2 regions of the Martelella sp. FLE1502 genome follow, and region 1 is predicted to be linked to the other one. Evidence: predicted binding sites of a transcription regulator. Region 1 holds the regulator's gene; the other holds the start of a gene.
What was found. Region 1 encodes LexA, which represses DNA repair genes until DNA is damaged. Its sites were predicted from a motif close to TGTTCNNNNTGTGTTCNG; they were not measured.

Region 1 (7,929 bases):
ACGAGGCCGTCGAGGTGAAACCCGGATCGTAGGTGAACATGCCCGACTGCTTGTAGAGCGAAGCGATGTCGAGGACTTTCGGGCCGAATGTGCCCTCTTCCACGGACAGCTCAAGTTCCTTGCCGTCGAGTTGCAGTTTTCCAGTTTCCGTCATCCTATCCTCCAAATTTCCGGCGCGAATACGCTGTCGAAGCCAATCGGGATTTTCATTAGCTATAGGATTGGCAAGGTGTTGCCAAGCCGACGAAGCCGCGCGGCGGGTGATGAGTAATATCTGCGTTTAGCAAGTTTTACGGGGTTTAGAAAAGGAAAATTTTGCTTCTGCCGCCAGCGCTTGCATTGCAATCGATTAGCATTGGCCACAACATGTAAAAGTTGTAGGGCGGCGGTTTCGGATGCGCGGGAGTGGGGTAGGCACGAGCGAGATAGACAAGGCGACGGGCTTGCGCGCCGGAGCCGACCGGCTTCGCGCGCCTTTCAGAAGGCGCCAACCGCAAGGCGAGCGCGAGGCCGGCTTTGGCAGGCGCGACGCGGGCCGGGCAGGGCGGTTCGATATTGCCGCCTTGTGGCGGGAGGAGCAGGCATTCGGCCGGCCGTTTCTCATTGTGCCGGTGGTGCTGGCGACCGGGATTGGCTGGTGGTTCTCGCTCGACGAGAGCCCGTCTTCGCTGGGCCTTGGCATCTATTGCGGCATGGCGGTGTTCGCGGCCGTCTTGCTGCGCAACGGCCGAGGGCTCTTGCCCGTTGTCAGCGCCTGCATCGCATTGTTCCTCTGCGGCGCGCTGCTTGCGGCGCTGGAGACGGCGCGGCGGGCCACGGTGATGCTCGATTCGCCGGTGACCACCCATATCACCGGTGTGGTCGAAAGCCGCGAGCCGACGGAAACCGGCTGGCGCTATGTTGTGCGGGTGACGGCGACGGACGACCCCGTGATCCACCGTCCGCCCGAACGCGTCACGCTTGTTGCCCGCGGCAATTTGCCGCCTGTCGGCATCGGTCACGCCATTCAGGGGCTTGGGCGGCTGCTGCCGCCTTCCGCGCCCGTCATGCCCGGCCTGGTTGATTTCGGGTTCCTCTCCTATTTCGACGGCATCGGCGCGGTGGGCTTTTTCTATGGGCCGCCGAGCGATGCCGGCCTCGCGCCCGCGCCGGGCGTCAGCGTGCGGGCGGGTTTTGCGATCGAGCGGATACGCGACGGCATTGCAGGACGTATTCGTGCGGTGCTTGCGGGCGACACCGGTGCTTTTGCCAATGCGATCATCACCGGCGAGCGGCGGGCGCTGAGCGACGACACGCTCGATGCGCTGCGCAATGCCGGTCTTGCCCACATCATTGCCATTTCCGGCCTGCACATGGCGCTCGCCGCCGGCATTTTCTTCTCAAGCCTCAGGCTGCTGCTGGCGCTGTCGCCACGTGCGGCCGAGGCGGTTTCGACCAAGAAGATCGCAGCGGCCGCGGCGATCGCGGCGGCGCTGTTCTATCTGCTGATATCGGGCATGCAGGTGTCCGCCGAACGGGCCTTCATCATGCTGGCCGTCATGCTGGCGGCGGCGATCTTCGATCGTCCGGCGATCAGCCTGCGCAATGTCGCGCTTGCAGCGCTGGTGATTCTGGTCGTGACGCCCGCCGAAGTGGTGGGGCCGGGCATGCAGATGTCCTTTGCCGCCACGCTGGCGCTGATCGCGGGCTATGGCGCATGGCAGCGCCGGCCCGCTCAAGGATTTCGCCAAAGCCGCGGGCCGCTCCGCTGGCTCTGGATCGCAGCCTCCGGTATCGTGCTCACCGCGCTGATCGGCGGCTTGTCGACGACGCCGTTCGCCATCCATCATTTTTCCCGTATCGCGGGCTACGGGCTGCTTGGCAATCTGCTCGCCATGCCGGTGGTCACCTTCGTTGTCATGCCGGCCGGGCTTTTATCGCTCATCGCCATGCCGCTCAATCTTCACGCGCCGTTTCTGATCGTCATGGGCTGGGGGCTTGATTGGGTGATGCAGGCGGCGACTTGGGTCGATAGCCTTGGCGGCGCGTTTACCACAGGCCGCGCGCCGGAGGGGGTTCTGCTGCTGTTTCTCGCCGGCTTCCTGCCGCTCGTGTTGTTGCGCACGCGTCTGCGTCTCCTCGGTGTGATCCCGATAGCGGTTTCCTTCGCGCTGATCTCATGGCCGCGCGAGCCTCCGCCGCCGCAAATCCTGGTGGCTGGCGATGGCGATCTCGTGGCGATCGTCACCGGTAATGTCGCGGCTCTCACCACGAAGCGGCCGCCATCCTTCGTGTTCGAGCAATGGGAAACGGCACTCACACTCGCGGAGACGCTGCCGCCTGTGGAGGAAAGCGCGCTGGTGCTGAATGAGGAAGATCGTTTCGCGCGGCTCGAAGCAACGGATATGGCGAGCGCCGCGCGGGCGCTCAGCGAAACGATCACCGAATCCGCCCGGACGCCCGGCACCTTCCGCTGCAAGAAGGATGCATGGTGCTATGCGACCTTGATGGGCCTCAGAATCATGACGGTCGACCGGCCGGCTTTTGCCGGCCTTGCCTGCGACAATGCCGATATCGTCGTCAGCCGTTACCGCCCCGGATTCCAGACCTGCCGTTCCGGCGCATACCTCGTCACGCCAGCAATGCGCCGCCAGCACGGCGCCTTTCAATTCACGCTCCCGCCGGCGGCTGGTCGAAATATGGACGACGGCGACATACGGCGCTCGGTCGCGGAGCCGGGCAGGGGCAGCGAACCCGATCAGCAGGCAGGCAACGCCAATCCGTTGCCGGGAGGCATCGCGGATGCGAAAGCGCAACCGCCCCCGCCAGTGCTCGTAAAACCATCCTGCGGCCCGATGACGATCTCAGTCAGCACATCGGTCAGAGCACTGACCCGCCCGTGGAACAGGCACCGGCTTTATGACTGGCGCTCCGGCGAATATCTGCCGGTGATCGCGGTTCCGCAGACGCTCACCTTCAGTGGTAACGGCGGATCAGGCCGACCAGCTTGCCCTGCACCTTGACCTGGTTTGCCGAAAAGATACGGGTCTCGTAGGCCGGATTGGCCGCTTCCAGCGCGATCGAGGCGCCCTTGCGGCGGAACCGCTTCAGGGTCGCTTCCTCGTCATTGACGAGCGCCACGACGATATCGCCGGGCGAGGCGGTGGCGATATTGCGGATGATCACCGTGTCGCCGTCGAAAATTCCGGCCTCGATCATCGAATCGCCCTGCACCTCCAGCGCATAATGTTCGCCCGCGCCCAGCATTTCAGCCGGCACGGTGATCTGATGGGTGTTTTCCTGGATTGCGGAGATCGGCACACCGGCGGCGATCCGGCCCATGACTGGAATGCCCGCCGAGCCGCCGTCATTGGCGCTGGCCGGCGCCTTCGGCTCTTCCTGTTTCTTGCCGAGCGAGCCCTCGATCACGCTTGGCGAGAAACCCCGGCGCGGCTGCTGGCCGATCGCGCTGTCCGGCATGCGCAGGATTTCGAGCGCCCGGGCGCGGTTGGGAAGCCGGCGGATGAAGCCGCGTTCCTCCAGCGCGGTGATCAGCCGGTGTATGCCGGATTTCGACGCGAGGTCCAGCGCCTCCTTCATTTCATCGAAGGACGGCGGAATGCCGGTCTCTTTCATCCGTTCATGAATGAAATACAGCAATTCCTGTTGTTTGCGTGTCAGCATTTCCTGCCCCTGGCCCTTCGAAACAAATCCAGAACGAATATACATGTTCTCACTGTGTTCCGCAAGCCCGGGGAAGTCCCGGCAATCAAGGGGTTTCGCGCCGCCGGTGCGGGGCGGGACACGAATCGACAAACCGCGAGGTCGGTTTCACTCTTCCCAGCGTTTCTTCCTTCTGGGCGCCAGCGGCTTCAGCGGGTGGAGCGCATAGGATGTCGGTTTTCCCAGTGCGGTGGCGACCACGCGATAGGCGCGGCGGTAGTTGAACAGACCGCCGATGAAGAACAGGACGCTGCCGACCAGATATTGCCACGCCAGGAAACCGTCCAGCAGGGTTTCGTCGCGCTCGCTGGCAAGCGTCCAGAGATAGGGGATGGAGGCGACGGCAAAGAGCGCCGAGCCGACCACGAAGGTCAGGGCCGTCAGGTTCATCATCTGCAGGGTGACGAGATCGTCGGCCTGGACGATCTGGATGACGTTGATGACCGCGCCGACCACGAACAAGACGCTGCCGATGATGAAACACCACGCGCCGGCCTTGGGAAGGTCGACGGACGACAGAAAGAAAACGCTGCCAACCACGAACAGCGCGGTTCCAAAGACATAGGTCCAGGCCGCCCAGGCTTCCAGCCTGTCCCACAGCGTTTCCGGGTCCTTGCGCTGCCTGGCGTAGACGAAGACCTCGATCAGGTCATGGCCAGTCACGAGCAGATAGATCAGCGAGCCGAAGAAGAATATCCAGGCGCCAAGATCGGCATAGGATGAAAGCGCCGGAAAGAAGCAGATGCTGCCGAAAATGAAGATCAGCCCGCCGGCCTGATAGGCGATCGCGTTGATCGTCTCCCAGCGGAAATTCTTTCGCTTAGCCGGCGTATCGGCAATCACGTCATGAAGACGCGGTCGATTGACGAACATATGCGGCATGCGGTCCCTCGAGATTGATACGCCTGGCGCTTGGCCGCGTTTTAACGAAGCGGGGAAGGAAAATCAAAACCGGCTGAAAAACAAAATGGTGAGAGCGCAGGGGTTCGAACCCTGGACCTACTGATTAAAAGTCAGTTGCTCTACCGGCTGAGCTACGCTCTCCCGAGCCGGATGCCCGGCTGAAAGTGGGCGGAACATAGAAAGGGTCTTTATGAAGGTCAACCCGGAATCTCGCCGCGAAAGCGATAATAGGGCGGTTTTCGGCGCGCGGAAAGGTGATTGGATTTGACCGGTCATCTGGTTTAAGACCCGCGGACGTGTTGCGCGGGCATTTACGCTGTCGCGAGCATGGGTTTCGGGCATTGCCCGCGCCCGCAATTGCAAGGTGTTGGAGCAGGTTTCTTGTCGATCGGCGATATTTCCCTTCTGAGCGCGCTTCTGGCCGGCGCGCTGTCCTTTCTCTCGCCCTGCGTGCTGCCGCTGGTGCCGCCCTATCTCTGCTACATGGCGGGGATATCGGTCGACCAGTTGAAAGGTGGCGGCGAAGCCAAGCCGGCAAGCCAGTGGGCGGTGCTGCTGCCGGCCTTCTTCTTCACGCTTGGCTTCGCGACGATCTTCGTGGCGCTCGGCGCGGGCGCGTCCACCATCGGGCAATTGCTGCGCCAGTATATGGATATTCTGAGCAAGGTCGGCGGCGTGATCATCATCCTGATGGGGCTGCATTTCCTGGACGTGCTTCGGATTCCGATTCTCTCGCGCGAGGCGCGGTTTCACGGCGGCGGCAAGCCGGCAAGCGTCACGGGCGCCTATATCATGGGGCTCGCCTTCGCCTTTGGCTGGACGCCGTGCATCGGGCCGGTTCTGGGCGCAATCCTCGCCGTGGCCGCCACCAAGGCGACGGTTTCGAACGGCGCTATCCTGCTGGCCGTCTATTCGCTGGGCCTTGCCGTGCCATTCTGGATCGCGGCCTATTTCTCCGGCGCCTTCATGCGGTTTCTGACGCGGTTTCGGAAACATCTGGGCGCTGTCGAGAAAATCATGGGCGTGTTGCTGATTCTCACCGGCGTCGCCTTTCTTTTCGGCTTCATTGCCGATATGGCGATCTGGTTTCAGCAGACCTTTCCGGTGCTCTCGCGCATCGGCTAGCTGCCCGCCACCAAGCGACCGGAGCCATGGCCGATATTCTAGCGCTGCTTTTCCCGTTTTTCGGGCTGATCGTCATCGGTTTCGGCGCGGCGAAAATCTTTCGCCATCCCGAAGAAGGCACCGCCTGGCTCAATATCTTCATCATCTATGCCGCCCTTCCGGCGCTGTTCTTCAAGCTGGTCTCGCGCACGCCGTTCGAGCAACTGACGCGGCTCGATTTCGTGTCGATCGATCTTGCGGCGACCTATTCCGTTTTTCTGTTGCTGTTTGCCATCGGCTATCTGTGGAAGAAGAACGGGGTGCGGGAAACGACCATCCAGGCCTTTGCCGGCAGCTATGGCAATATCGGCTATATGGGGCCGGGGCTTGCGCTGCTGGCGCTGGGGGAGGAGGCCGCCGTTCCGGTGGCGCTGATCATCTGCTTTGAAAACGCGCTGCATTTCATCGTTGCGCCGACGGTGATGGCGACGGCCCGCGGCGGCGGAGGGCGTTCGCTGATCCGCCATATCGTGTTGCGCGCTTTGCTTCACCCGTTTCTGGTGGCGACCGCCCTGGGCTTTGCTGTCTCTGCATCCGGGTTCGCCGTGCCGCAGGCCTTCAACCGGCTGGTGGATTACCTTGCCCAGGCGGCAGCGCCCTGCGCGCTGTTTGCCATGGGCGTCACGCTGGCGCTGAGGCCGGTCAGGCGGGTGCCGGCGGAAATCAACTATATCGTGCCGGCAAAACTGATCCTCCACCCGCTGGTGGTCTATCTGTTCATGATGGCCCATGGCGGCTTCGACCCGCTCTGGGTCAAGGCGGCGGTGCTGATGGCCGCGCTTCCGACGGCGACCAACGTCTTCGTCATCGCTCGCCAGTACGGCATCTGGTATGAGCGGGCCTCGGCGACGATCCTGATCTCGACAATCGCTTCGGTGGCGACGCTCGGCGTATTGCTGGCGCTGATCAGCGCCGATGCGATTCCGTTCTAGATTCGGCGTCTAAAGACATCTAAAACAATAACTTATGCCGGTTTCCTGACGTTATCCCGCAAACAGCGCCTTGATGCCGCGCATCGGCTGCACGCCCTCGCGCATGGCGAACTGGCGTAGCGGCGGCACAGCGGAGAGCACGTAGAGCCCGGCCGAGCGTGCAAGCTGCGCCGGCAGGAAATCGGCCAGCAGCGAACGGTTAAGAAGGTCGACGCTTGCCGTCCGGCTCCAGACATCGGACTTGCGCAGGAAATCATAGCGCTCGCCGGTGCGTGACGAGATGGTCGAACCGTCAATGCCGTCCAGCATGCGCGAAAGCCGCATGATGTCGCGCAGGCTGAGGTTCAGCCCCTGCGCGCCGATCGGCGGAAAGGCATGGGCGGCCTCGCCGACAAGCGCCATCCGGCCCTTGCCGAAACGGTTCGAGACCAGCGAGGAGAGCGGCCATTTCTGCACCGGGTCGTCGATCTTCACCGCCCCCAGCAGGAACTGCATGCGCTCCTCGATCGCCGCGGCCATTTCCTCCGGCGGGCGGTCAACCATGGCCTCCGCATCGGCCGACGCCATGACCCAGACGAGACTGGAACGGTTGGCTTCCGGCAGTGGAACCTGGGTGAAGGGACCATTGCGGGTGTGGAACTCGGTCGAGATATCGCCGTGCGGCAGGCCGTGTTCGAAATTCAGAACGACGGCGGACTGCTTGTAGCTCCATTGCCGGGTGCCGATATCGGCGCTTTCGCGCACCTTGGACCTGCGGCCATCGGCGCCGACAACCAGCTCGGAGTTGAGGCTTTCGCTGGAGGCGAGCGTTATCGCGACGGCGTCCTTGCCGATTTCGATATCGCTTGCGGCCTCGCGGAACTGGGTGATGTTGGCCTCGTTCTCGACGGCTTGCGAAAGCTTTTCGACCAGCACCGTGTTCGGAATATTGTAGCCGAAGGCCTCCAGATCGATCTCGGCGGAGCGGAAGCTGACGGTCGGCGCGCGCAGCAGGCGGCCTGTGCCATCGATGATCCGCATGGTCTTGAGCGGGGCGGCGCCGGGCTTGATGTCCTTCCACAGGCCCAGCCGGTTGATGAAGGCGATGGAGTGGTCCATGAGCGCGGTGGTGCGGTGGTCGCCGCTGCTTTGGGCGGGCGCCACCAGGGCGACGTCGCGTCCCCCACGCGCCAGCGACAGCGCCGTAATCATTCCGGCGGGTCCGCCGCCGATCACTGCAATTTCATGC
Region 2 (7,929 bases), on a different contig from region 1:
TCGCGGTTCCGATCCTCAACGGGCTCGGCGTCGACCTGATCTGGCTCGGCGTGATCGCGATCCTCGCCGTCGAGATCGGCCTTCTGACGCCGCCCTTCGGCATCGCCGTCTACGTCATCAAATCAACGCTCGGCCCGGAAAGCGACATCACGCTCGGGCAGATCTTCCGCGGCGCGGCCCCCTTCGCGCTGATGATGCTGTTCGTGCTCGCGCTCGTATTCGCCTTCCCGGCCATCGCCACCGCATTACTTTAGGGAGAAGACCTATGACCAAATGGAAATACACCAAGGGACTGCACGATCTCGGCAATGGCTGCTGGGGCTATCTGGTGCCGGACGGTTCATGGGGCTGGTCCAATGCCGGGCTGATCGCCGATGGCGAAGCAACCCTGCTCGTCGACACGCTGTTCGACCTGAAATGCACCGGCGACATGCTGGCCGAGATGCGCAACGCCGTGCCGGCGTCGGAAAAGATCGGCGTCCTGGTCAACACCCATGCCGATGGCGACCACACCTTCGGCAACCAGCTCGTCAAGGGTGCCCGCATCATCGGCACCGAGGGAACGGTCAGCGATTTCAACCGCTTCGATCCCAAGGTGCTGCTCGCGGTGCAAAACGACCCGACGCAGTTCGGCCGCGCTGGCGAATTCATGGCCGAATGCTTCCGCCCGTTCGACTTTTCCGGCATCGAACTGACGCCGCCAACCGAGACCTTCAAGGATCGCATGACCATCAAGGTCGGCAACAAGACCGTGGAGCTGATCGAGGTCGGCCCGTCGCATTCGCTCGGCGACGCGCTGATCTATGTGCCGGAGGACAAGGTGCTTTACACCGGCGACATCCTGTTTTCCGCCGGCACGCCGATCGCCTGGTACGGGCCGATCGCCCGCTGGATCAATGTCTGCAACATGGTGCTGGAAATGGATGTCGAGATCATCGTCGCCGGCCACGGTCCGCTTTCCACCAAGGACGACGTGCGCAAGATGCGCGACTACCTGCTCGACATCACCGAGAAGGCCCGCCCGTTCTACGAGCAGGGCGTCGACTATCTCGATGCGGCCTACAAGATCGATCTCGGCGAATATCGCGACTGGAACGATGCCGAACGCGTTGTCGTGACGCTGCGAACGCTCTATGACGATTTCGACAATGCGCCGGTCCGGCCCACCCGCGTGCCCATTCCCTTCTTCGAGGAGATGAAGGATATGCGCGAAAGCCTTGGCAAGCCGCCGGTGCATCACGAATATTGCAGCCATGATCATCACGATCACTGAGCCTTTCGGGAGATATCCATGAAGCTGTTCCACGCGCCCGGCGCCTGTTCCGAGGGTATTCGGCTGCTGCTCGACAGGATCGGCCAACCCTACGAGATCCACGAGATCAATGTGCGGACGGGCGAGCAGCGCCAGCCCGACTATCTGGCGATCAACCCAAAGGGCAAGGTTCCCGCGCTCCTGCGCGACGACGGCAGGCTGCTGACGGAGTTTCCAGCGATTGCCTTCTGGCTCGCGCGAAAATATCCCGCGGCCGAACTGCTGCCGCAAGACACCGATGGCGAGGCAAGGGCGCTGGAACTGCTCGATTTCATCGTCTCCTCGCTTCACATGCGCGGCACCGCGCTGGTGATGCGGCCATCGGCCTTCGCTACCTCCGCCGAGGCGCAGGAAGAGATCAAGGCGACGGGCCGGCAAATGGTCGAGAAAGGGCTGGCGCAGCTCGAACGGGAACTCGGCGACCAGACCTTTCTGATGGGCGAGCGCTTCACCCTGCCGGACGCGGCCGCCTATTACCTGCTCGGCTGGCAACCTCGCTATCAGGTGCCGCTCGGAGAACGGCTGGAGGCTTATTACGCACGGCTTTCCAGGCTCTCTCCGGCCTGAGCATCAAAAGGCGCGGAGCGCTCATTTAAAGGCTGGAGCGCAAGAGACCGGCGTGGTCAATATGATCCTGCCGACAGGAATCCCTCAGTCGCCTCGGCTTGGGGCCTCCCGGTGATTATATAGCCTCGCCCCGCCAGCCCGGCAGGTACGCGACCGCGTCCACACCGGTGAAACGGGCGAGGCGCGCAAGCTCGGCGTCGAGTTTTTCAAAGCGCCCGGCGGATGGCCGCACACCCGGCTCCAGCCACAGCCTGCGGACATCGAGCGAGCTCCGCTTGCGGTCGGCCTTCATGTCGATCCGTCCGATCAGGCGGTCGCCCTCGATCAGGGGAAAGACGTAATAGCCATATTGCCGCTTCGGCTCCGGCACGAAGACCTCGATGCGATAGAAAAAGCCGAACAGCCGCTCCGCCCGCGCCCGGTCGCGCAGCAACGGATCGAACGGGCTCAGGACGCGCACCCGTGAGGGCGGCTCCGGCACATCGAAAATGGTCGGCATCTCGTCGGCAAGCGCCACCGCCGCGCGTGGCCTGCCGCCGTCGACGGTTTCGACCCGCACCTCGAGAAGCCGATCCGCATTGGCATCCACCCAGGCCTTCGCCTCCTGCGGCGTGACGACCGCGAAAAAGGCGGCGATCTCGCCGGAGGTCGCGAAGCCGAGACGGGTGAGCGCGGCGCGGCAGGCCCAATCGACAAATTCCGTGTGATCGACTTCGGCAAGACGATAGTGATCCGGGATCACTCGTTCGGCCAGATCATAGGCCTTCTGGAAATTATGCCTGTGGCAGATCGCGAAATGGCCGGTGCGCCAGTGATATTCCAGCGCGGTCTTGGCGGGATGCCAGTTCCACCAGCCGCCGGAAACGTGATCCTCCTGCTTCAGCGCGCGCGCAAAGATCGGACCGTTCGCCCGCACCTGTTCATAGGTGTGCTCGAACGCGGCGGCAAAGTCGTCCCCGTGCCATTTGCGCCAGCGCTCCTGCAGCCGCTCTTCCTCGCGGCGGAAGCGGTGCTTCCAATAGGGATAGAACCGCATCGGAATAATGGAGGCGTCATGGGTCCAGTGCTCGAACAGCGCCCTGTCCCGCTCCAGAAGCGCCGTCAGATGCTCGCGGCGAAAGGTCTGGTTGCGCGAAAACAGGATCAGGTCATGGGCGCGCTCGACCGTGCGGATCGAATCCACCTGCACGAAGCCGATCGCCTCGATCAGGTCAAGAAGCCCGGCCTTGTCCATCGCCCTGCCGGGCGGCGCGGACAGGCCCTGACGGGCGAGAAAGATGCGCCGGGCATCGGCGTTGGAGATCGTGATGGTCATGGCGCGAGCCTAATGCGATTCGGACAAAATAAGAACATCCGATCCGCGCCGCCCTGACACGGCGTCCCGGCAACCTGTGCAGCAACGGGAACGGCCCTTCCGGAACCGGACTTTCATGCCTATAAGAGGGAAATTTGTCCGGGGGCGAGATTGCAGATCGAATTCATTGAGGCCGGAGTCACGCATGAAGGCCGGGTGGCGCTTCATCCGCTGACGCTGTCGCTGACCGGCCGCAGGATCGGCGTGATCGGCCTCAACGGCTCCGGAAAGACCACCTTCGCGCGGCTGATCAACGGTCTGACCAAGCCCACGACCGGTGCCGTCGCGGTCAATGGCCGTGATACGGTTGCCGAAACGCAAGCGGTGATGGCGGATGCGGGCTTCGTGTTCCAGTCGCCGCAAAACCAGATCATCCTGCCGATCCTTCAGGACGATATCGAACTGGGACTGAAGGCGCGCGGCGTTGCCAAGGCTGAAGTGCCCGAACGCGCGCAGGAGGCACTCGCCCGGCTCGGCATCGCCCACCTCGCCAGACGCCGCGCCCATGAGCTTTCCGGCGGGGAACTGCAGCTTGCGGCCCTTGCCGCCGTGCTCGCCACCCGGCCCTCGCTGGTGATCCTCGACGAGCCAACCAACCAGCTCGACCTCAGGAACCGCCGCCGCGTCGCCGAGACGATCGCGGCGCTTGACGAGGATGTCATCATCATCTCCCACGACCTGGCCATCCTGCGCGATTTCGAGCGGGTGCTGCTGTTTCATGAGGGCCGACTTGCGGGAGACGGCGCGCCGGAAGACGTGATCGCGCAATATGAGGCGATGAACCGCTGATGCAATCGCTCTATGTCGAAGCCGACAGCATTCTCCACCGCATCTCGCCGGGCGTGAAGCTCGGCGGGCTGGTCGCCTTTTCGCTCGCCGTCTTTCTCACCGCAAACCTGTGGGGGCTCGCCGGTTTCGCCGCCGCAGCCGCATTCGTCTATTTCACCCTGCCGATCCGGCTGCGCCCGGCGCTGGCCCGGCTGGTGCCGATGGCGCTCGCCGTTCTGCTTGTCGGCGGTTTCAGCCTGATCTTCAACCCTTGGGAACAGGCGTTGGCCTCGGTTCTCCGGCTCTCCGCGCTGATGCTGGCCGCCGCCGCCATCACCGCCAGCACGCCCGTGCCGGACTTTATCGACACGATCACGCGCGCCGCTCGGCCGCTGGAGAAGACGGGGCTGGTGCGCGCGGCCGATATCGGGCTTGCGGTCGGGCTTGTCATCCGCTTCGTGCCGGATATTCTCTCCCGCTACGGCGCGATCCGCGATGCCCACAGGGCCCGGGGCATACGGTTTCGCCCGCGGGGCGCGATCGTCCCGCTGATCATCTTGACCCTGCGCGATGCCGACAGTATCGCCGATGCCATCGATGCCCGCGGCATTCGCGGCGAAGACAGAAGGAACGTCAAATGAACTCGCGTGATCTGGTTCTCGTGTCGCTTTTCGCGGCCATCATCGTGGCGCTCGGCCTGCTGCCGGCCATTCCGCTTGCCTTCATTCCCGTGCCGATCACCGCGCAGACCCTCGGCGTCATGCTCGCCGGTCTGATCCTTGGCCGCAGGCGCGGCGCGGCCGCCGTTCTGCTGGTGTTCGTGCTGGTCGCGATCGGGCTTCCGGTGCTTGCCGGCGGGCGCGGCGGCCTCGGCAGCTTCGCCGCGCCGACGGCCGGCTTCCTGATCGGCTGGCTGCCGGCGGCCTATGTCGCGGGCGCGCTTGCCGAATATGCGGCGGAGACCGAGAATGCGCTGCGGCAGACCTTCGGCTTCTTCGTCGCGGCCTTCGCGGGCGGCATCGTGGTCGTCTATTTCTTCGGCATCGCCTGGCTCGCCTATGGCATCGGCATGAGCATCTCCCCGGCAGTCGCAGGCTCGATGGGTTTCATCCCGGGCGATATCATCAAGGCGGTGCTGGCGGCGCTCGCCGCGCGCGCGGTGATGGTCGGCTATCCGCTGCTGCCCAAAAGCCTCTCCAGCGAGGCCTGATCGCGGGGCCGGCATCAGCCGTTAACGCTTCAGTCCAGAAACGAAAACAGCCAGTCCCGCGTCGCTTCCGGAAGGGGCGCGGGTTCTCCGCTGACGCGGTTGACGGCTGTCCACAGCAGTTCAACCTCGGCGGCGATGTGATTGCCGGATTGCACCGCGACATTGAAGCCGATCGACTTGCCGCCGATCTTGGCAGCGCGCACCACCAGATCCGCCGTCTCGCCGTTCTTCAGCCCGCGATAAAAGGTGCAGCCGACCTTGCGCACGACATAGGCGGGCTCGTTCTCCACCTCCGGACGGTACTGCCAGAACCGCGCAAGGGCTTCCTCTGCATGCTCGATATAGGCGGCGGTGTGCATGCGCCCATGCATGTCGATATCGCGATAGGGAACACGAAGTTCCGTTCTTTCAGGATGAAGTTCATCCATCGGCCACACCTTCCCGGCGCTAAGCAACGCCGTTACGCACGTTTTCACCGGCTATTCGCAAGAATGCAGCCGCGCTGCAATGCGGAAAAGCTCAGCACTCTATAGAACCTTTCCAAGTCAAACGCCATGATATGGTTATCTGATGGTTAGCGGAGACGACCATGCTTGACTTGCAATCGCGCCGGGGCGCATTACCTTGCCGAAACGAAATGCGCGCGAAAACTCGAGAGGCCAGACCATGACGGAAGCAACGAAACCGACCGATGTGAGCGGCCTCAGCTTCGAGCGCGCGGTCGAGGAACTCGAATCGATCGTGGCTCGGCTGGAGCGCGGCGACGTCGCTCTGGAAGAATCGATCAAGATCTATGAGCGCGGCGAGGCCCTTAAGAAGCACTGCGAAAAGCTGCTGAGCGCGGCGGAAGCCAGGGTCGAGAAAATCCGTCTCGATCGCGACGGCAGACCGGCAGGAACGGAACCGCTGGACCCACAATAACGATCGGCGCGAACCGGCGCCCGGAGTATCGGACATGTCGTTTTTTCCCGGCAAGGACCCCGAATTCGGCGATGCCGAAAGCTGCAATGACGTTGCCCAGCTGATCATCCCGCGCACCAGCGATATCGGCGGCTTTGAGGTGCGCCGGGCGCTTCCGACGATCAAGCGCCGGCTCGTCGGCCCGTTCATCTTCTTCGACCGCATGGGCCCGGCCCGTTTCGGCGGCCATGGCGAGGCGCTCGACGTCAAGCCGCATCCCCATATCGGGCTTTCCACCGTCACCTATCTCACCTCCGGCGAGATCGGCCATCGCGACACGCTGGGCAACCACACCGTCATCCGCCCGGGCGACGTCAACCTGATGACGGCGGGGCGCGGCATCGTCCATTCCGAGCGCACGCCCGACGACCTGCGCCTGCGCCCGCACGCGCTGTCCGGCGTCCAGACCTGGCTGGCCCTGCCGGAGCGGGACGAGGAGATCGACCCGACATTCGGCCATACCGAGAAGAACGCACTTCCAACCATTTCGGAGACCGGCGTCAGCGGTCGCCTCGTGCTCGGCCATTTTTGTGGCATGAAGGCCGATGTGAAGACCTTCACCGACACGCTGCTCGCCGATATCGCGCTGCGCCCCGGCGCGCGGCTTTCGTTTCCAGCAGAGCACGAGGAACGGGCGATCTACATTCTGGAAGGCCGGTTGGGCGTTGCCGGCGATACCTTCGATGCCGAGCAATTGCTGGTGCTTGCCCCCAATGACCCGATCACGATCGAGGGAGCGGGGGAACACGGATGCCGTCTCATGCTTTTTGGTGGGGAGGCGCTGGAAAAGCCGCGCCACATCTGGTGGAATTTCGTGTCTTCCTCGAAGGAACGGATAGAACAGGCGAAGGAAGATTGGCGGCAGGGCCGGTTCGGACTGGTGCCGGGAGACGAGAAGGAATTTGTTCCTTTGCCCGAACGCTGAAATTCGCTAGAAACGATTTAGGACGCGCTAAAGCCGTTGCCGGTTTGCCGGTCACTGGCGCGCGAAAACAAGGACAGGAAGCATTTCCGGCTTGCGCCGCAGGTGCTTCAGGCAGGAACAACGTCTTTCAGGGCGTATGAGGCTCCACAGTGACGCTACCGTCAAAAACCTCCATTCTCGACCGGATCAAGCTGCCCGCAGACCTTCGTGACGTTCACGACCGCGACCTGCCGCAGCTTGCCGAAGAAGTGCGCGCGGAGATGATCTCCTCGGTGTCGCGCACCGGCGGTCACCTTGGCGCAGGCCTCGGCGTGGTCGAGCTGACGATCGCGATCCACAAGGTGTTCAATACGCCGGACGACCGGCTGATCTTCGACGTCGGCCACCAGTGCTACCCCCACAAGATCCTGACGGGACGGCGTGAGCGGATGGGGACGCTGCGCCAGGAAAACGGCATTTCCGGCTTCACCCGCCGCGCCGAAAGCGAATACGACCCCTTCGGCGCCGGCCACTCCTCCACCTCGATTTCCGCCGGACTCGGCATGGCGGTCGCCTCCAAGCTGCAGGACCATCCCCGCAATGTGATCTCCGTGATCGGCGACGGCGCGATGTCCGCCGGCATGGCCTATGAGGCGCTCAACAATGCCGGCGCGCTTGGCGCGCGCCAGATCGTGATCCTCAACGACAACGATATGTCGATTGCAAGGCCGACCGGGGCGATGAGCGCATATTTAGCGCGGCTCGCCTCCGGCAAGACCTATCTCGAGGTCCGCGATTTCGGCAAGCGGCTGACCTCCTATCTCGGCAAGTCGATCGAAAGCGCAATCTCGCGC

Region 2: a site for LexA is predicted at 3,214-3,231, ahead of V6767_RS19690 (energy-coupling factor ABC transporter ATP-binding protein). Genes of this name have one in related genera too.

Annotation. Positions count from the first base shown of each region.
Region 1 is NZ_JBAKFQ010000014.1:83,598-91,526, forward strand. It holds gene gltA (citrate synthase) at 1-154, opposite strand, end outside; gene V6767_RS13540 (ComEC/Rec2 family competence protein) at 444-3,002, shown strand; gene lexA (transcriptional repressor LexA) at 2,956-3,663, opposite strand; gene V6767_RS13550 (YrhK family protein) at 3,811-4,584, opposite strand; tRNA gene V6767_RS13555 (tRNA-Lys) at 4,671-4,746, opposite strand; gene V6767_RS13560 (cytochrome c biogenesis CcdA family protein) at 4,987-5,730, shown strand; gene V6767_RS13565 (AEC family transporter) at 5,757-6,701, shown strand; gene V6767_RS13570 (UbiH/UbiF family hydroxylase) at 6,753-7,929, opposite strand, start outside.
Region 2 is NZ_JBAKFQ010000030.1:50,307-58,235, forward strand. It holds gene V6767_RS19670 (TRAP transporter large permease) at 1-254, shown strand, start outside; gene V6767_RS19675 (MBL fold metallo-hydrolase) at 266-1,273, shown strand; gene V6767_RS19680 (glutathione S-transferase family protein) at 1,292-1,879, shown strand; gene V6767_RS19685 (winged helix-turn-helix domain-containing protein) at 1,995-3,194, opposite strand; gene V6767_RS19690 (energy-coupling factor ABC transporter ATP-binding protein) at 3,345-4,022, shown strand; gene V6767_RS19695 (energy-coupling factor transporter transmembrane component T family protein) at 4,022-4,642, shown strand; gene V6767_RS19700 (biotin transporter BioY) at 4,639-5,211, shown strand; gene V6767_RS19705 (acyl-CoA thioesterase) at 5,241-5,639, opposite strand; gene V6767_RS19710 (exodeoxyribonuclease VII small subunit) at 5,878-6,132, shown strand; gene V6767_RS19715 (pirin family protein) at 6,167-7,096, shown strand; gene dxs (1-deoxy-D-xylulose-5-phosphate synthase) at 7,246-7,929, shown strand, end outside.